One region of the Giesbergeria giesbergeri genome, then DNA from elsewhere that is predicted to be linked to it. Evidence: predicted binding sites of a transcription regulator. Region 1 holds the regulator's gene; each other region holds the start of a gene.

Region 1 (5,179 bases):
CAATAAGGAGTACCTTTTGATGAAACGCCGTGATTTTTCCCTGACTGCTGCCCTGGCGCTGGCTGCACCTTTGCTGCCGCTGTCGGCCCAAGCGCAGGGGGCTGCGCCCAAAGAAGGCAAGGATTACAACAAACTGGCCAAACCAGTGGCTTCTGATGTACCTGCAGGCAAGGTGGAGGTGTTGGAGTTCTTCTGGTACAGCTGCGGTCATTGCCACACCTTTGAACCCATGTTTCATAACTGGATCAAGGCAGCGCCAGCCAATTTGGTGGTGCGCCGCGTGCCGGTGGCCTTCAATGCCAGCTTTGTGCCAGCGCAAAAGTTGTATTACACCTTGGAAGGCCTGGGCAAAGTCGAGGCTCTGCATGCCCGTGCGTTTCGCGCCATTCATGTGGAAAAGCAGAAGCTGGCCAAGGACGACGACATCATGGCCTGGGCTGCCAAGCAGCCCGAATTGGACATGGCCAAATTCAAAGAGATGTACCAGTCCTTCAGCGTGGCTAACCAAGTGCGCCGCGCCACGCAATTGCAAGAAGCCTATGGGGTTGAAGGCACGCCATCTATGGGGGTGGCAGGCCGCTACTACACCGATGGCACGATGGCCGGTGGCTTGCAAGCCATGTTGCAGGTGGTCAACCACCTGACAACGGTCAAGGGTTGAGCCATCCCCCTTTCGTCTGCAACCACGGCCCGCTTTGGCGGGCTTTTTTGTGGCTGGCAGGCATCGCTACAATCGCCGCAAGATTCGTGCCTTTTTTGATGAACCGCCTCTTCACGCTCCCCCTGCTCGCCTGTTTGGCTGCTGCCCCGTTCACGCTGGCGCACGCTGAAAAGGCCGACCGCCATCAGCCCATGAACATTGAGGCCGATGCCCTGCGCCATGACGAATTGCAGCAAACCAGCGTGTTTACGGGCCGTGTGGTTCTGACCAAAGGTACCATCGTGCTGCGGGGTGAGCGTCTGGAAGTGCGCCAAGATGCCGATGGTTATCAGTCTGGTACCGTCACGGCGGCAGCAGGCCAACGGGCGTTCTTCCGACAAAAGCGTGATACCGCACCCGGCGCCCCTGAAGAATTTGTCGAGGGCGAAGGCGAACGCATTGAATACAACGGCCACAACGACACCGTGCGCCTATTGCGCCGTGCCGAGTTGCGCCGTTACCAAGGGGCCAAGTTACAAGATGAACTCACGGGGGCGGTGATCGTTTACAACAACCTGACGGATGTGTTCAGTGTGGATGGTCAGCAGCGCAGCCCTGAGGGGGCGTCAGCAACGTCGGGCGGACGTGTGCGTGCCATACTGGCTCCAAAGGCGACTACAGCTCCGGCCTCTCCTGTGGCACCTGCTTCTGCTCTGCCTTTGCGCCCCAGTTCTGCACTGGGTACTGACAAGCCATGAGTGCCGCACCCGCGCATGCCACCACCGAGGCAGCTACGGATAGCCGATTGGAGGTGCTGCATTTAGCCAAGTCTTATGGCAGCCGCCAGGTGGTCAAGGACGTATCGCTGGTTGTGCAAAAAGGCGAGGTAGTCGGTCTGCTGGGCCCCAATGGTGCAGGCAAGACCACTTCGTTTTATATGATCGTTGGTTTGTTGCCCAGCGATGGGGGTGATATTCGCATTGATGGGCAGTCGGTGGTGCGTATGCCTATCCATAAGCGTTCACGTCTGGGGTTGTCTTACCTACCGCAGGAAGCGTCTATCTTTCGCAAACTCACGGTACAAGAAAACGTGCGTGCCGTACTGGAGTTGCAACAAAATGCCGCGGGTCAGTCTTTGAGCAAGGCCGAAGTTGAGCAGCGTTTGCAGTCTTTGTTGGAAGAGCTGCGTGTCGACCATCTGCGAGACTCTCCTGCGCTTGCATTGTCTGGCGGCGAGCGGCGCCGGGTCGAGATTGCCCGTGCCTTGGCCACGCAGCCGCGTTTTATCCTGTTGGATGAGCCTTTTGCAGGCATCGACCCGATTGCCGTGATTGAAATTCAGCGCATCATCGGTTTTTTGAAAGCGCGCGGCATTGGCGTGCTCATTACCGACCACAACGTGCGCGAAACGCTGGGCATTTGTGACCACGCCTGCATCATCAGTGATGGTCGGGTGTTGGCACAGGGGACGCCTTCCGAGATTGTCAACAACGCCGAGGTGCGTCGGGTGTACCTGGGCGAACATTTCCGTATGTGAGCCGATGAAACCTGGCCTGTCTCTGCGTGTATCGCAGCACCTGACCCTGACGCCGCAGTTGCAGCAGTCTATTCGGCTGTTGCAGCTCTCGACGTTGGAGTTGGGCCAGGAAGTCGAGCAGATGCTGGCGGACAACCCCTTTTTGGAGCGCAACCCCGACGAAGCCTCGCGCGAGGAGTTTGGTTTGGCGCAGGCCGACACGCCCCCGCCAGAGGAGCCATATGCCGACTGGGCAGCCCCTGTGAGCAGCACCAGCAGTGCAGACAGCAGTCAGGCCACATTGACAGAGGCAGAGCAGGGCAACAGTGACAGCAGCAGCACCGAAGTGCTGGACTGGGAGGGCGATGGCAGTGTGGACATGGCCCCGGACGATAGTGAATGGGGTGGCGATGCCCCGGCCTGCAGCCGTGGCACTGACGAAGAAATGGATGTCAGTGCCACAGATTTGGCACATGGTCATGAATCACTGGCGGCATTCTTGCACCGACAAACGGTGGGTTTGCGCTTGTCTCCAGAGGATAAAGCCGCACTGTATTTTCTGATCGAATCACTCAACGAAGACGGTTATCTGGAGGATTCGCTGGAATCTTTGGCTCAAGGGTTGGCGGGTGAAGAGCACAGCGATGACATAGAGGAGCTGCTGCACCATTTCACGGTGGCCTTGCACTTGCTGCAAACGCTGGAGCCAACTGGTGTGGGGGCTCGCCACTTGGCTGAATGCTTGACACTGCAACTGGCAGCATTGGCCGCACATCCTGCGCCTGCCATCCCGCCTGAGACCATTGCATTGGCGCTGCGCATTTGCCAGCAGCCGCTGGAAGGGCTGGCCCGCCGCGATGTGCGCCGCTTGGCCCAAACCTGTGGGGCCACCGAGGAGCAAACCCGTGCAGCAATGGCCTTGATTGCCCGGCTGGAGCCGCGTCCGGGGCGGCCCTTTATCTCGGTAGAGCGCAACGCCATCATCCCAGACGTGCTGGTGCGCCGCATGGGGCATGGTCAGGCGGGGCACCAGTTCAGTGTGCAACTCAACCCCGAAGTGATGCCACGCCTGCGCATCCACGACATTTATGCGGGTGCCTTGCGTGGCCGTCGCCAAGACGAAGGCCATCAGGCTTTGCAACAGCGTTTACAAGAGGCCCGCTGGTTTATCAAAAACATTCAGCAGCGGTTTGACACTATCTTGCGGGTGTCACAAGCCATTGTGGAGCGCCAAAAGAATTTCTTTGTGCATGGCGAGTTGGCCATGCGTCCGCTGGTGCTGCGCGACATTGCCGACGAGCTGGGCCTGCACGAGTCCACAATCTCGCGGGTGACCACAGCCAAATACATGGCTACCCCCCAGGGTACTTACGAGCTGAAATACTTTTTTGGCTCGGGCTTGGGCACTGACAGTGGTGGCAATGCCTCCAGCACGGCTGTGCGCGCGTTGATCAAGCAGTTTATTGCTGCCGAGAACCCCGCCAAGCCCTTGTCGGACAACCAATTGGCTGAAATGCTCAAAGAGCAGGGCATTGAGTGTGCCCGTCGCACGGTGGCTAAATACCGTGAAGGATTAAAAATCCCCACGGCCACGCTGCGCAAAACGCTGTAGCGAGGCGGTGGGGGTTAATCGTTGGCGTCGGCCTGCAGTTCGGGAAACAGCACTTCGGTAAAGCCGAGCTGGCGCAAATCAGACATCCGTTGCGGATACAGGGTGCCTATCAGGTGGTCACACTCATGTTGCACCACTCTGGCGTGAAAGCCTTCGGCGATGCGCTCTATGGGCTGGCCCAGCACGTCCATGCCGGTGTAACGGATGCGGCTCCAGCGGGGCACCCGGCCCCGCAGCCCTGGCACCGACAGGCAGCCCTCCCAGTCCTCGGCTTGGGCGGCATCCAGCGGGGTAATCACGGGGTTGATCAACACAGTGGGGGGCACCAAGGGGCGATCTGGGTAACGCGGATTGGGCAAGTGCGAGCCAAAGACCACCACCTGCAAATGGACGCCAATTTGTGGCGCTGCCAACCCGGCACCATTGGCCGCCTGCATGGTGTCGTGCAAGTCCGTTACCAACTGGTGCAGCACTGGGGTGTTGAAGGCCGTAACAGGCTGGGCCGTGCGCCACAGGCGCGGGTCGCCCATTTTCAAGATGGTGTGGATGGTCATGGTCGATGCCGGTATGGGCTGTTAGCGTAGCAAGGCTGCAGGGCGTGCAGCCCGTGCTGCGGGTGTTGTGGCGTGCTGGTGATCGAGCTTGAACTCTGCCACCACATCGGCCAATTGTGTGGCTTGCTGTTGCAGGGCGTGGGCTGCCGCTGTGGCTTGTTCTACCAAGGCCGCATTTTGTTGTGTGCCTTGGTCCATCTGGTTGATAGAGGTACCAATGGCAGCAATGCCGCTGCTTTGTTCTTGGCTGGCGTGGCTGATTTCGGCGACGAGGGTGGTCATGCGGCGCACGCTGTCTACCACTTGTTCAATGGTGGTGCCTGCATCACGCACCAACTGACTGCCCGCATTGACTTGGGTAACGGAGTCATCAATCAGTGCCTTGATTTCTTTGGCCGCTGTGGCGCTGCGTTGGGCCAAAGTGCGCACTTCAGAAGCCACTACGGCAAAGCCCCGGCCTTGCTCGCCAGCCCGGGCTGCTTCCACGGCGGCATTCAATGCCAAGATGTTGGTTTGGAAAGCGATGGCATCGATTACGCCAATGATGTCCACAATCTTGCGGGCAGAGTTTTCTATGCCCCCCATCGTTTGCACCACCTGCCCCACCACTGTGCCGCCACGGGTGGCTACCTGCGAGGTTTCGGTGGCCAGCAGATTGGCCTGGCGGGCATTCTCGGCGTTTTGCAGTACGGTGGCGGTGAGCTCCTCCATGGCCGCAGCGGTCTGCCCCAGTGAGGAGGCTTGCTGTTCGGTGCGGGAGGACAGGTCTTGGTTGCCGCTGGCAATTTCTCGGGTGGCTTGGCGCACCGACTCGGAGGATTGGCGGATGCGCACCAAGACCCCAGCAATTTTGCCGA
Region 2 (5,179 bases), on a different contig from region 1:
CCAGCCCTGCTGGTGGCACGGCTGACGGGGTTGCCCCCGGCAGCCATGCTCCAGTCCACCCAGTCTGAGGCGGAGCGCCAAGCGCCGCGCGTGCAGTTCTGAGCCGGGTTAGGCCAGCGCAGCAGCTGGGCCAAAAAACTCGTAGTGGGTTTGGCTTTCTGGCACACCCAAGGCAGCCAAACTGCGTTTGACCAAGGCCATAAATGGTTTGGGGCCAAGGAAGTAAGCATCCACATCACGGTTTTCGGGCAGCCATTGTGCCAATTGCTCGGGGGTCAGGTAGCCCACGGCATCGGCACCATCGGCCTCGGTGGCTTGGTCGTAGCTGTAAAAGCGTTGCAATTGTGGGTGCTGTGCTGCCAAGGCATCCACGGTGTCGCGGAAGGCATGCACCGCACGGTTGCGGGCGCAGTGGATAAAGTGCACGGGCCGTCCGCTGGGCAAGGCCGCTTGCAGCATGGCCAGTGTGGGGGTAATGCCCACACCACCACTGATCAGCACCAAGGGCTTATCGCTGGCTTGTAGTGTGAACGGGCCAGCAGGCGGGAACACTTCGAGCACGCCACCCTCGGGCACTTGGTCATGCAGGTAGTTGGAGGCCACGCCGCCCGCTTCTCGCTTGATGCTGATGCGCAGGCCTTGCCCATCGGCAATGCTCGAAAGCGAATAGTTGCGCCGCTGCTCTTTGCCATCCACCACCAAACGCAGGCCAATATATTGGCCGGGCTGGTAGCGCAGCACAGGGCCACCGTCTTCGGGTTGCAAATAGAACGAGGTGATTTCGGCACTCTCGGCCACTTTGCGTGCCACCCGAAAGCGCCGCACCCCGCGCCAGCCGCCTTCAAGAGCGGCATTGGCGGCATACACCTGTTCTTCGGCACCAATCAACAGGTCGGCCAGTTGCTGGTAAGCGGCTCCCCAAGCGGCCAGCACCTCGTCGGTGGCAATGTCTGCACCCAGCACCTCGCGAATAGCACGCAGCAGGCAGGTGCCCACGATGGGGTACTGCTCGGGCAGCACTTGCAGAGCGACATGTTTGTGGACGATTTGCGCGGGCAGGTTGCCCAGCTTTTCGAGGTGGTCGATATGGCGCGCATACATCAACACGCTGTTGGCTAAGGCGCGGGGCTGGTCGCCGCTGGCTTGGTGCGCTTGGTTGAACAGGGGGCGCACTTCGGGGTACTCATTGAGCATGATGCCGTAGAAGTGCTTGGTCAGGGTTTCGCCGCCGGTTTCGAGCAACGGAACGGTGGCTTTGACAATGGCGCGTTGGGCTTCGGTGAGCATAGAGGTCTCCAGAGGAAAAAATATCAGAAAGGCAAACAGGGCCTGTTGTGCCTACGCAGCATCTGTGCCAACCCAAATTTCTTTTAAAAACAAGGACTTCATAAGAATGTTGTCTTAATGACCGCAAAAATATAAAAGTCATAAAGACTGCAAAATAGTCAATATGACTACATCTACCCTGCTGGCTGCCTTGGTTCCTTTGGTGGCCGATTTGTCCCAAGAATTGCCCGAGCGCGAACGCTATCGCCGTTTGTTGCAAGCGGTGCGGGCGCTGTTTCCGTGCGATGCCGTGGCTTTGTTGCGGCTGGAGGGCGAATGGTTGGTGCCTTTGGCCATGGATGGCCTGAGCAGCGATGCGCTGGGGCGGCGCTTTCGGGTCAGTGCCCACCCCCGCTTGCAGGCACTGTTACAGGCTGGTCTGCCCACCCACTTTCCATTGGGGAGCACCTTGCCCGATCCCTATGATGGCCTGATCGAAGGGGTGAGTGGGCACTTGGAAGTTCACGACTGCATGGGTTGTGCGTTGGCGGTAGAAGGCCAACCGTGGGGTTTGCTGACTTTGGATGCCTTGGTGCCAGGCCAGTTCACGCCTGCCCATTTGGCGGCCTTGCAGGCTTTCAGTGATCTGGCCGCTGCCACGGTGGCGGCAGCCATGCGCATTAACCGGCTGGCAGCTCGGGTGGAGAACGAGCACCTGCGTGCCGAGTCTTACCGTTTGGCTGCCAGCAGTGGTTCTGCACATCAATTGATGGGGCACAGCCCAGCCTTGCAGCAGTTGCTGCAAGAGATTGATCTGGTGGGCCCCAGCGATTTGACGGTGCTGATCAGCGGTGAAACGGGCGTGGGCAAAGAGCTGGTGGCTCGGGCGCTGCACGCCCGTTCTGGTCGGGCAGATCGGCCTTTGGTGAGCGTCAATTGTGCCGCCCTGCCCGATACGCTGGTAGAGAGCGAACTATTTGGTCATGTGCGTGGTGCGTTTACTGGGGCGGTGCAAGAGCGCCAAGGCAAGTTTGAGTTGGCCGATGGCGGCACTTTGTTTTTGGATGAGGTGGGCGAGTTGCCCTTGCCGGTGCAGGCCAAGCTGTTGCGGGTGTTGCAAAGTGGGCAGTTGCAGCGCCTGGGTTCGGACAGGGAGCACCATGTGGATGTGCGGTTGATTGTGGCGACCAACCGCGATTTGGTGGCCGAGGTGCGTGCCGGACGCATGCGCGCCGACATTTACCACCGCCTCAGTGTCTATCCGTTGCCAGTGCCCGCACTGCGCGAGCGCGGGCGCGATGTGCTGATGCTCAGTGGCTTTTTTCTGGAAGAGAACCGTACCCGCTTAGGGCTGGGCAGCCTGCGGCTAGACCGTGAGGCCCAGGCCGCATTGCTGGCCTACGATTGGCCTGGCAATGTGCGTGAGCTGGAGCATTTGATTGGGCGCAGCGTGCTCAAGGCGCTGGGCCGCCACCGGCCCCGCCCACGCATTTTGACGCTCACGGCCACGGATTTGGGCTTGCCGGAGTGGGGGCCGTCCACAGGGTCGGTGCCATCGGCCCATGTCCAAGGGCCGTCGGTGATCTCTGCACCACAGGGGCTGGGTTTGCGTGCCGCTGTAGATGCCTTTGAGCGCCAATGGGTGCAGGATTGTTTGGAGCGGCATGGTTACCATTGGGCCGCAGCAGCGCGTGAGTTGCGCATGGATCGGGCCAATTTGGCTAGATTGGCTAAGCGGCTGGGCCTAGCACAAAACAGGAGCGCCAACGCATGAAGTTCTGGAACCACCAAGAAAATGCCCGCACCGAAACCCGCCGCCTGCTGCTGGCCTTTGCCGTGGCCGTGCTGCTGTTGGTGGCAGGGGTGCATGGTGCCTTGGTGTTGGCGTGGTGGTTGCTGAATGCCTTGTTGCCGGTGCATTGGCCTTACCCGGCAGGATTTATGGCGGTGAATATGGGCATGACGCTGTTTTTTATTCTGGGTGGCTGGTGGCTAGAAACCGCCAACTTGCGTGCAGGTGGCGTCAAGTTGGCGCTGCGGGTGGGCGCACGCGAGGCCCGGCCCGGCAGCTCCTATGCCGAGCAGCGCCTGTGCAATGTGGTGCAAGAGCTGTGCATTGCTGCCCACATGCCAGTGCCGCAGGTGATGGTGCTGGCGCGTACCCCTGCCATCAATGCCTTTGCCGCGGGGTGGGATCAGTCTGATGCGGTGGTGGCCGTCACCCAAGGCGCGTTGGACTACCTCAACCGTGAGGAACTGCAAGGCATGGTGGCCCATGAGCTGTCTCACTTGCATGAGGGGGACACCCGCCTGAAGATGCGCTTGGCGGGTATGGTGTTTGGGCTGGAGCTGGTACACCATTTTGGCGACACCCTGCGTGAGCGTGGCGGGCTGGCCCCCCTGTTTGGCAGTGCCATCATGGCAGTAGGTTGGTTGGGCTGGTTGGTGGGGCAGGCGCTTCAAGCTGCGGTGTCGCGCCAGCGTGAATATTTGGCCGATGCCCGTGCGGTGCAGTGGACGCGCAGCCAGCAAGGCTTGGGCGGTGTGCTGCGCAAGGTGCTGGCACAGCGGCAAGCGGCCCAAGCCAATCGGCATGGTCGTACCGGTTTAGAGCATCCTAGCGTGCAGCCTATGCTGCTGGTCGATGTGGCCGGTGGCGGGGTGTGGGCGCGTTGGTTGGATAGCCATCCACCGTTGCTCGAACGTGTACAGCGCATTTATGGCCGTCCCATGCCACCGCTGCCACTGGTACGTGTCGAGATGCCCCCCGACCCCCAGCCGCCCAAGCCAGTGCTGCAACCTGGCCCCGACTCTCTGGCGGCACAGGTCGATCCGTTTGCGCGCTACCTGTAGCTGGTGGGTCTACGGGCTTTCATTTGCAGAGGCAGTTTGGGCATGCCCTGCTGGCACCAGCAGCACCAACAAAGCGCCAGCCCCCCCCTGCACTGGGCGTGCTTGGACAAAGGCCAGCACTTCTTTTTTTTGTACCAACCAGCCTTGTACCCGGCCTTTGAGCACCGGGCTTTTGCCTGGGGAGCCTAGACCTTTGCCGTGGATGACACGCAGGCAGCGCAAGCCATTGCGGTGTGCTTGGCGTATGAATTCACCCAGCGCCTCGCGGGCCTCGTCGGTGCGCAGGCCATGCAAATCTAGCTGGCGCTGAATGCTCCAATGCCCTGCGCGCAGGCGGCGCGTGATCTCGACACCAATGCCTGGGCGGCGAAAACTGAGCTGGTCATCGGTATCGAGCAGGGTGCTGACATCCAAGTCGTCACTGATCGACTCTTGCAGCACGCGTTCCTCATCTAGCCACAGTTGCAGCGGCAGTGGTTCGGGGGGGGGCTGTTGGAGGTGAACGTGGTTGCGCTGGTGCAGTGGTGTGACTGGCCCCACAGCCCGGCTGAACCACTGGCGTTCGGCCTCTTGGCGGGCAGCGGCTTCGCGGCGCTTTTGTGCCTCGGCTTGCGTTTGGGCTTGGGCCTCGCGCCATTGCTGTGCCACTTGGCCCAGTTCGTGCAGGCCATCAAGGCGTGTGCTGGCTGGGCGTGGTGCTGGGGCGCGCTTGTTGCGTGGAGGCCGTGCAGAGGTGGATGCTGCCACGCGCACATTGGACGTGCCAGCGCCTGACGGGCGCACTGACCGTGCCAACAAGGTGGCCGTATGGGTTAGGGCACGGCGGGCTGCCCTGGCAGGGCGGGGCGCAGGGGGGGCCGCTGGTGCTGTGGGGGGTGTAGGCTGGGCTGGGGGCTGGCGCACAGCCTCTAGGGCGTGCGCCAGTGCCGAGCGCAAGGTGCCTGGGTCGTTGCGGCTCATGGCTTTTTGAAGTGGGGCACAGGCCGCAAGAGCGAGGCTGGCAGCAGGAGCAGAGGGGGCAGGCGGTGCATTGTGGCGTTATTTTCCGGCATCCTCTGTG
Region 3 (5,179 bases), on a different contig from region 1:
CCGGCCTCAATCTGCTCTAGCAGGCCTTGTGGCTGGCTGGCATTGCCCTTGCCCAAGAAGCCGATGTTCATCGGAAAGGCCTCCGCCGCCTGCAACATGCGCTCCATGTACCAAGGGCCGGGGGTGCAAGTGGTGGCGTTGGTGCCGGTGGCTGGGCCAGTGCCACCACCTGTCATGGTGGTGATGCCGGACATCAACGCTTCTTCAATCTGCTGAGGGCAGATAAAGTGGATATGGCTGTCGTGCCCGCCTGCCGTTACGATCATGCCCTCACCGGCCAATGCCTCTGTGCCGGGGCCAATGATGATGTCTACACCGGGTTGAATGTCGGGGTTGCCTGCCTTGCCAATAGCGCAAATACGGCCACTCTTTACACCAATATCGGCTTTGACGATACCCCAGTGATCGACAATCAGTGCATTGGTAATGACCAAATCGACAGCCCCTTGGGCACGGCTGCGCTGGCCCTGGCCCATGCCGTCGCGCACGGTTTTGCCGCCGCCAAATTTGACTTCTTCGCCATAGCCCAAGGGTTGACCTTGGGCATCACGCAGGCCGCCACCCGCTTGCAGGGTGTAGTCGCGCTCAACTTCAATGAGCAAATCTGTATCGGCCAGTCGCACCCGGTCGCCCACGGTGGGGCCAAACATTTCAGCGTAAGCACGGCGGGAAATTGTGCTGCTCATGACAAGGCTCCATTGGTCAGGCCACGAAAACCGATCACGATGCGATCACCAGCGTAGGCCACCAACTCGACCGTGCGTTGCTGGCCTGGCTCAAAACGCACCGCGGTGCCAGACGCAATGTTCAAGCGCATACCTTGGGCTGCGGTGCGGTCAAAATCCAACGCGCCATTGGTTTCGGCAAAATGGTAGTGAGAGCCGACCTGAATGGGCCGGTCTGCTGTGTTGCGCACCACCAACGTATGTGTAGGGCGGCCAGGGTTGAGCAGATGCTCGCCTTCGGCAATCAGGTATTCGCCTGGAATCATCAATAACTCCTGTGCCACTCAGGCCATGAGCAAAGGCCAGCCCAACACCACACCACTGGCAGCCACTGCCACTCCAGCAGCACGAGATACCCAACGGTGACGCTGGCGCAACACCAACCCTGCCGCCAAGCCCACGCCATGCAGCAGGGCTGTGCCTACCACCATGCCCAACAGAGCAGGGCCACCATTCAACTCCTGACCATGTGCCATGCCGTGAAACAACGCAAAAGCCCCCACTAGTGCCCCACCTACTGCGAGTGGCAACCGGGTTTGTGCAGCCAGTAACAGCCCCACCACCAGCAAGGAGGCCACAATCATTGGCTCGACCCCTGCCCAACTCAAGCCCGACTGTGCCAACAGGGCACCGGCCAACAGCGTCAAAGCAAACGATAGCGGTGCTACCCCAGGCCGGGCTGTTGTGGTGGCGCTCCATAAGCCCACGGCCAACATAGCGCCCAAGTGGTCTAACCCGCTCATAGGGTGCAGCAAACCACTGAGAAAACCGTGGTGCTCTCCGGCATCCACACCAGCATGGGCCAGTGCCGCACTAGAGCCAAGGGCCAGCAGGGCCGGGGCCACAGTGCGCAGAGCGCGCATAGGAGAGGTAGGCTGTGTCTGTGTCATGGAAAAAATCTCCTGTAAGGGGGTTCAGGCGATAGGCTGGTGGACGGTGACCAGCTTGGTGCCATCAGGAAAGGTGGCCTCGACTTGAATGTCGGCAATCAGCTCGGGGATGCCGTCCATCACATCATCACGCGTGAGCACTTCGCGGCCTGCGCTCATCAGCTCGGCCACGGTTTTGCCATCGCGGGCGCCCTCCATCACAGCAGCACTGATGAGTGCCACCGCCTCGGGGTAGTTGAGTTTGAGGCCACGCGCGCGGCGGCGCTCAGCCAGCAATGCTGCGGTAAAGATCAGCAGCTTGTCTTTTTCGCGGGGTGTCAGATCCATAGCAAAGGATCAGCAAAAGCCATGCCTACCTATCAGGACGATGGCAATGGCATGAAAACTGCCTCAGATGGCGTGTGCACGACCCCGATTTTTCCCAACCTTCTGTCCCAGGCAACCAAGCCGTGCAACGCATTGTCAAGGTGCGGCGCGACTACAACCGTTGGGTAGCCAGCGAAACCCTGGAAGACTATGCTCTGCGCTATGCCCCCCAACGGGCCCGACAATGGTCGCCGTGGCGGGTTGCCAATACGGCCTTTGGTGTAGCGTCTTTTTTGGTGCTGGAGGCCGTGGGGGCCACACTGCTGCTGAAATATGGTTTTGACAATGCCTTCTGGGCTATTTTGGCCACGGGGCTGATTATTTTTCTGGCTGGCTGGCCCATCAGCATCTACGCTGCCCGCTACGGGGTAGATATGGACTTGCTGACGCGCGGGGCTGGTTTTGGCTATATCGGCTCGACCCTGACTTCGCTGATCTACGCCTCTTTTACGTTCATCTTCTTTGCACTAGAAGCCGCCGTGATGGCCTATGCACTGGAGTTGACTTTGGGTATTGCGCCAGTCTGGGGCTACCTGATTTGCGCTTTGGCCGTGATTCCGCTGGTCACACATGGCATTGCTGCCATCAGCCGCTTTCAAGTGTGGACGCAGCCCCTCTGGCTGGCGTTGATGGTGCTTCCCTATGGTGCTGTGCTGTTGTTAGAGCCGCAGGTGTTGTCCCAGCTCACGCACTATGCTGGCACATCTGGTCAAGGAGGCACTTTCCAGTGGCACCTCTTTGGTGCAGCTCTGACGGTGGGCATGGCACTTATGACCCAAATGGGGGAGCAGGCTGATTACCTGCGCTTTATGCCTGCCCCAGAGCCAAAGTCAACACGGCAGTGGTGGCTGGCTGTGCTGGTGGGAGGGCCGGGGTGGGTGTTGATGGGTATGCTCAAAATGCTGGGTGGCGCCCTGTTGGCTTGGCTGGTGCTGTCGCAAATGGTGCCAGCGCAGCAGGCGGTAGATCCCAATCAGATGTATCTGGCCGCCTTCGAAACCTTTTTGCCCTATGGCTGGGCGGTGTGGGTGACGGCACTGTTTGTGGTGGTGTCACAACTCAAAATCAATGTGACCAATGCCTATGCCGGGTCGTTGGCTTGGAGTAATTTTTTCTCGCGCCTAACGCACAGCCATCCGGGGCGGGTGGTTTGGGTGGTGTTTAACACCGCCATTGCCCTGCTCCTGATGGAAATGAACTTGTTTCAGGCACTGGGTGATGTTTTGGGGCTATATGCCAATCTGGCGATTGCTTGGATCATGGCCGTGGTGGCCGATCTGGTGATCAACAAACCGCTGGGCTGGTCGCCAGCGGGCATCGAGTTTCGCCGTGCCTATCTGTTTGACATCAATCCCGTGGGGGTGGGCGCGATGGTGTTGGCTTCGGTGCTGTCCATCATGGCACATCTGGGGGTTTTTGGCAGCTTGTTGCAGGCATTTTCGGCGTTGGTGGCAATGGTCACGGCCTTGATTACCTCCCCGCTGATTGCTTGGGCTACGCGCGGGCGCTACTATCTGGCCCGCCAGCCCCAAGCACCTACCAGTGCGACCGAGCTGCGCCGTTGTGTAGTGTGTGGGGGCGACTATGAAGCCCCAGACACCGCCCATTGCCCAGCCTACCGGGGACAAATTTGCTCACTGTGCTGCACGCTGGATGCCCGCTGTGCTGACCACTGCAAACCGCAGGCACGGCTATCGGCCCAATGGAGCCAAGTGCTGCGCAGCCTCACTCCGCGCAAACTGTGGCCCTATCTGGATGGCGGGCTGGCCCATTTCATTTTGCTGTTATTGGTGACAGGGTTGGTGCTGGCAGCGGTGCTGGGGCTGGTGTACCGGCAAGAGTGGCAGAGTCTGGGCCAATTGTCTGCCCCACCAGATGTGCAGGCCACAGTGGGCCAAGCACTGCGCATGGGTTATGCCAAAGTGTATGTGGTGCTGCTGCTGGTGTTTGCCATCGTAGCGTGGTGGCTGGTGCTAGCGCACAAGAGCCGCGAGGTGGCGCAGCAAGAATCCAACCGCCAAACGGGGCTGCTGCTGCGCGAGATCGACTCGCACCGGCGCACCGACCAACAATTGCAACAAGCCAAACAGCAGGCAGAAAAGGCCCGCGCTCTGGCCGATCAAGCCAATCAGGCCAAGACACGCTACATCAGCAATATCAGCCATGAGCTGCGCACACCACTCAACAGCATTCTGGGCTATGCACAATTGCTACAACAAGACGGCGCACTAGGGACGCAACATGCCCATGCGATCCGTGTGATTTTGCGTGGTGGTGAGCATCTGCTGTCGCTGATTGAGGGCACGTTAGACGTGGCCCGGATTGAGTCGGGCAAAGTGGCCTTGCAACCAGTCCCACTGGATTTGCGTGCGCTCATGCAAGAAATGGCCCATCTGTTTGAGTTGCAAGCCAGCGACAAAGGGCTGCGCTTTGTTTTTGAGGGGCCGTCCCAATGGCCTACCGCTGTGCGGGCTGACGAAAAGCGCCTGCGCCAGATTTTGATTAACCTGTTGGGCAATGCCGTCAAGTTTACGGCCCAAGGTGAAGTACGGCTGGCGCTGCGCTACGCCCGGCAGATGGCCCATATCGAGATCAGCGACACCGGCCCCGGCATGACGGCAGCAGAACTGGCGCAGATATTCGAGCCTTTTGCCCGTGCTGCCAGTGCGGCCACAGCACAAACGCCTGGCTCAGGTTTGGGCCTGACCATTGCCAAAATGCTGACTGAACTGATGGGGGGGGAACTCAGCGCCCACAGCCAACCTGGCGTGGGCACACGCTTTTTGCTACGGCTGTTTTTGCCCGAGTTGCACCAAGCGCCCGCCTCTGCCACCCTGCCCACCCACCAAATGCCTGTGGGCTATGCGGGCCACCGCCGCCAACTGCTGGTCGTAGACAACGAAGAGGCAGACCGCCAATTGCTGGCCCGTTGGTTGGAGCCGCTGGGCTTTGTTGTCAGCCTGGCAACCCAAGGTGAAGACGCCTTACAACAATTGCGGGCGGGCTTGCGCCCCGATGTGGTGTTTATGGATTTGGCCATGCCCGGCATAGATGGTTGGGAGACCCTGCGGCATATTCAGGCCATGGCTTTGGAGCCGCCCCCGATATTGGCGGTGGTATCGGCCAACGCTTTTGACAAAGGGCTGGACAACACCATTGGCCTGCCACCCGAAGATTTCTTGGTCAAACCCGTGCGCC

The links. Region 1 encodes sigma-54, which starts transcription at its own class of promoters, with help from an activator protein. Its sites were predicted from a motif close to TGGCANGNAANCTGCTTT; they were not measured.
Region 2: a site for sigma-54 is predicted at 1,340-1,357, ahead of hmpA (NO-inducible flavohemoprotein). Genes of this name have one in related genera too.
Region 3: a site for sigma-54 is predicted at 1,952-1,969, ahead of ACYVB2_RS06630 (urease subunit gamma). Genes of this name have one in related genera too.

The regions. Positions count from the first base shown of each region.
Region 1 covers NZ_BAAGYJ010000013.1:37,966-43,144, forward strand. The annotation lists gene ACYVB2_RS14910 (thiol:disulfide interchange protein DsbA/DsbL) at 20-661, shown strand; gene lptA (lipopolysaccharide transport periplasmic protein LptA) at 760-1,398, shown strand; gene lptB (LPS export ABC transporter ATP-binding protein) at 1,395-2,177, shown strand; gene ACYVB2_RS14925 (RNA polymerase factor sigma-54) at 2,182-3,768, shown strand; gene def (peptide deformylase) at 3,783-4,322, opposite strand; gene ACYVB2_RS14935 (methyl-accepting chemotaxis protein) at 4,344-5,179, opposite strand, start outside.
Region 2 covers NZ_BAAGYJ010000001.1:326,169-331,347, reverse strand. The annotation lists gene ACYVB2_RS01525 (LemA family protein) at 1-102, shown strand, start outside; gene hmpA (NO-inducible flavohemoprotein) at 109-1,287, opposite strand; gene norR (nitric oxide reductase transcriptional regulator NorR) at 1,451-3,040, shown strand; gene ACYVB2_RS01510 (M48 family metalloprotease) at 3,037-4,119, shown strand; gene ACYVB2_RS01505 (Smr/MutS family protein) at 4,129-4,767, opposite strand; gene ACYVB2_RS01500 (hypothetical protein) at 5,158-5,179, opposite strand, start outside.
Region 3 covers NZ_BAAGYJ010000002.1:529,261-534,439, forward strand. The annotation lists gene ureC (urease subunit alpha) at 1-686, opposite strand, end outside; gene ACYVB2_RS06620 (urease subunit beta) at 683-991, opposite strand; gene ACYVB2_RS06625 (HupE/UreJ family protein) at 1,010-1,615, opposite strand; gene ACYVB2_RS06630 (urease subunit gamma) at 1,640-1,942, opposite strand; gene ACYVB2_RS06635 (hybrid sensor histidine kinase/response regulator) at 2,074-5,179, shown strand, end outside.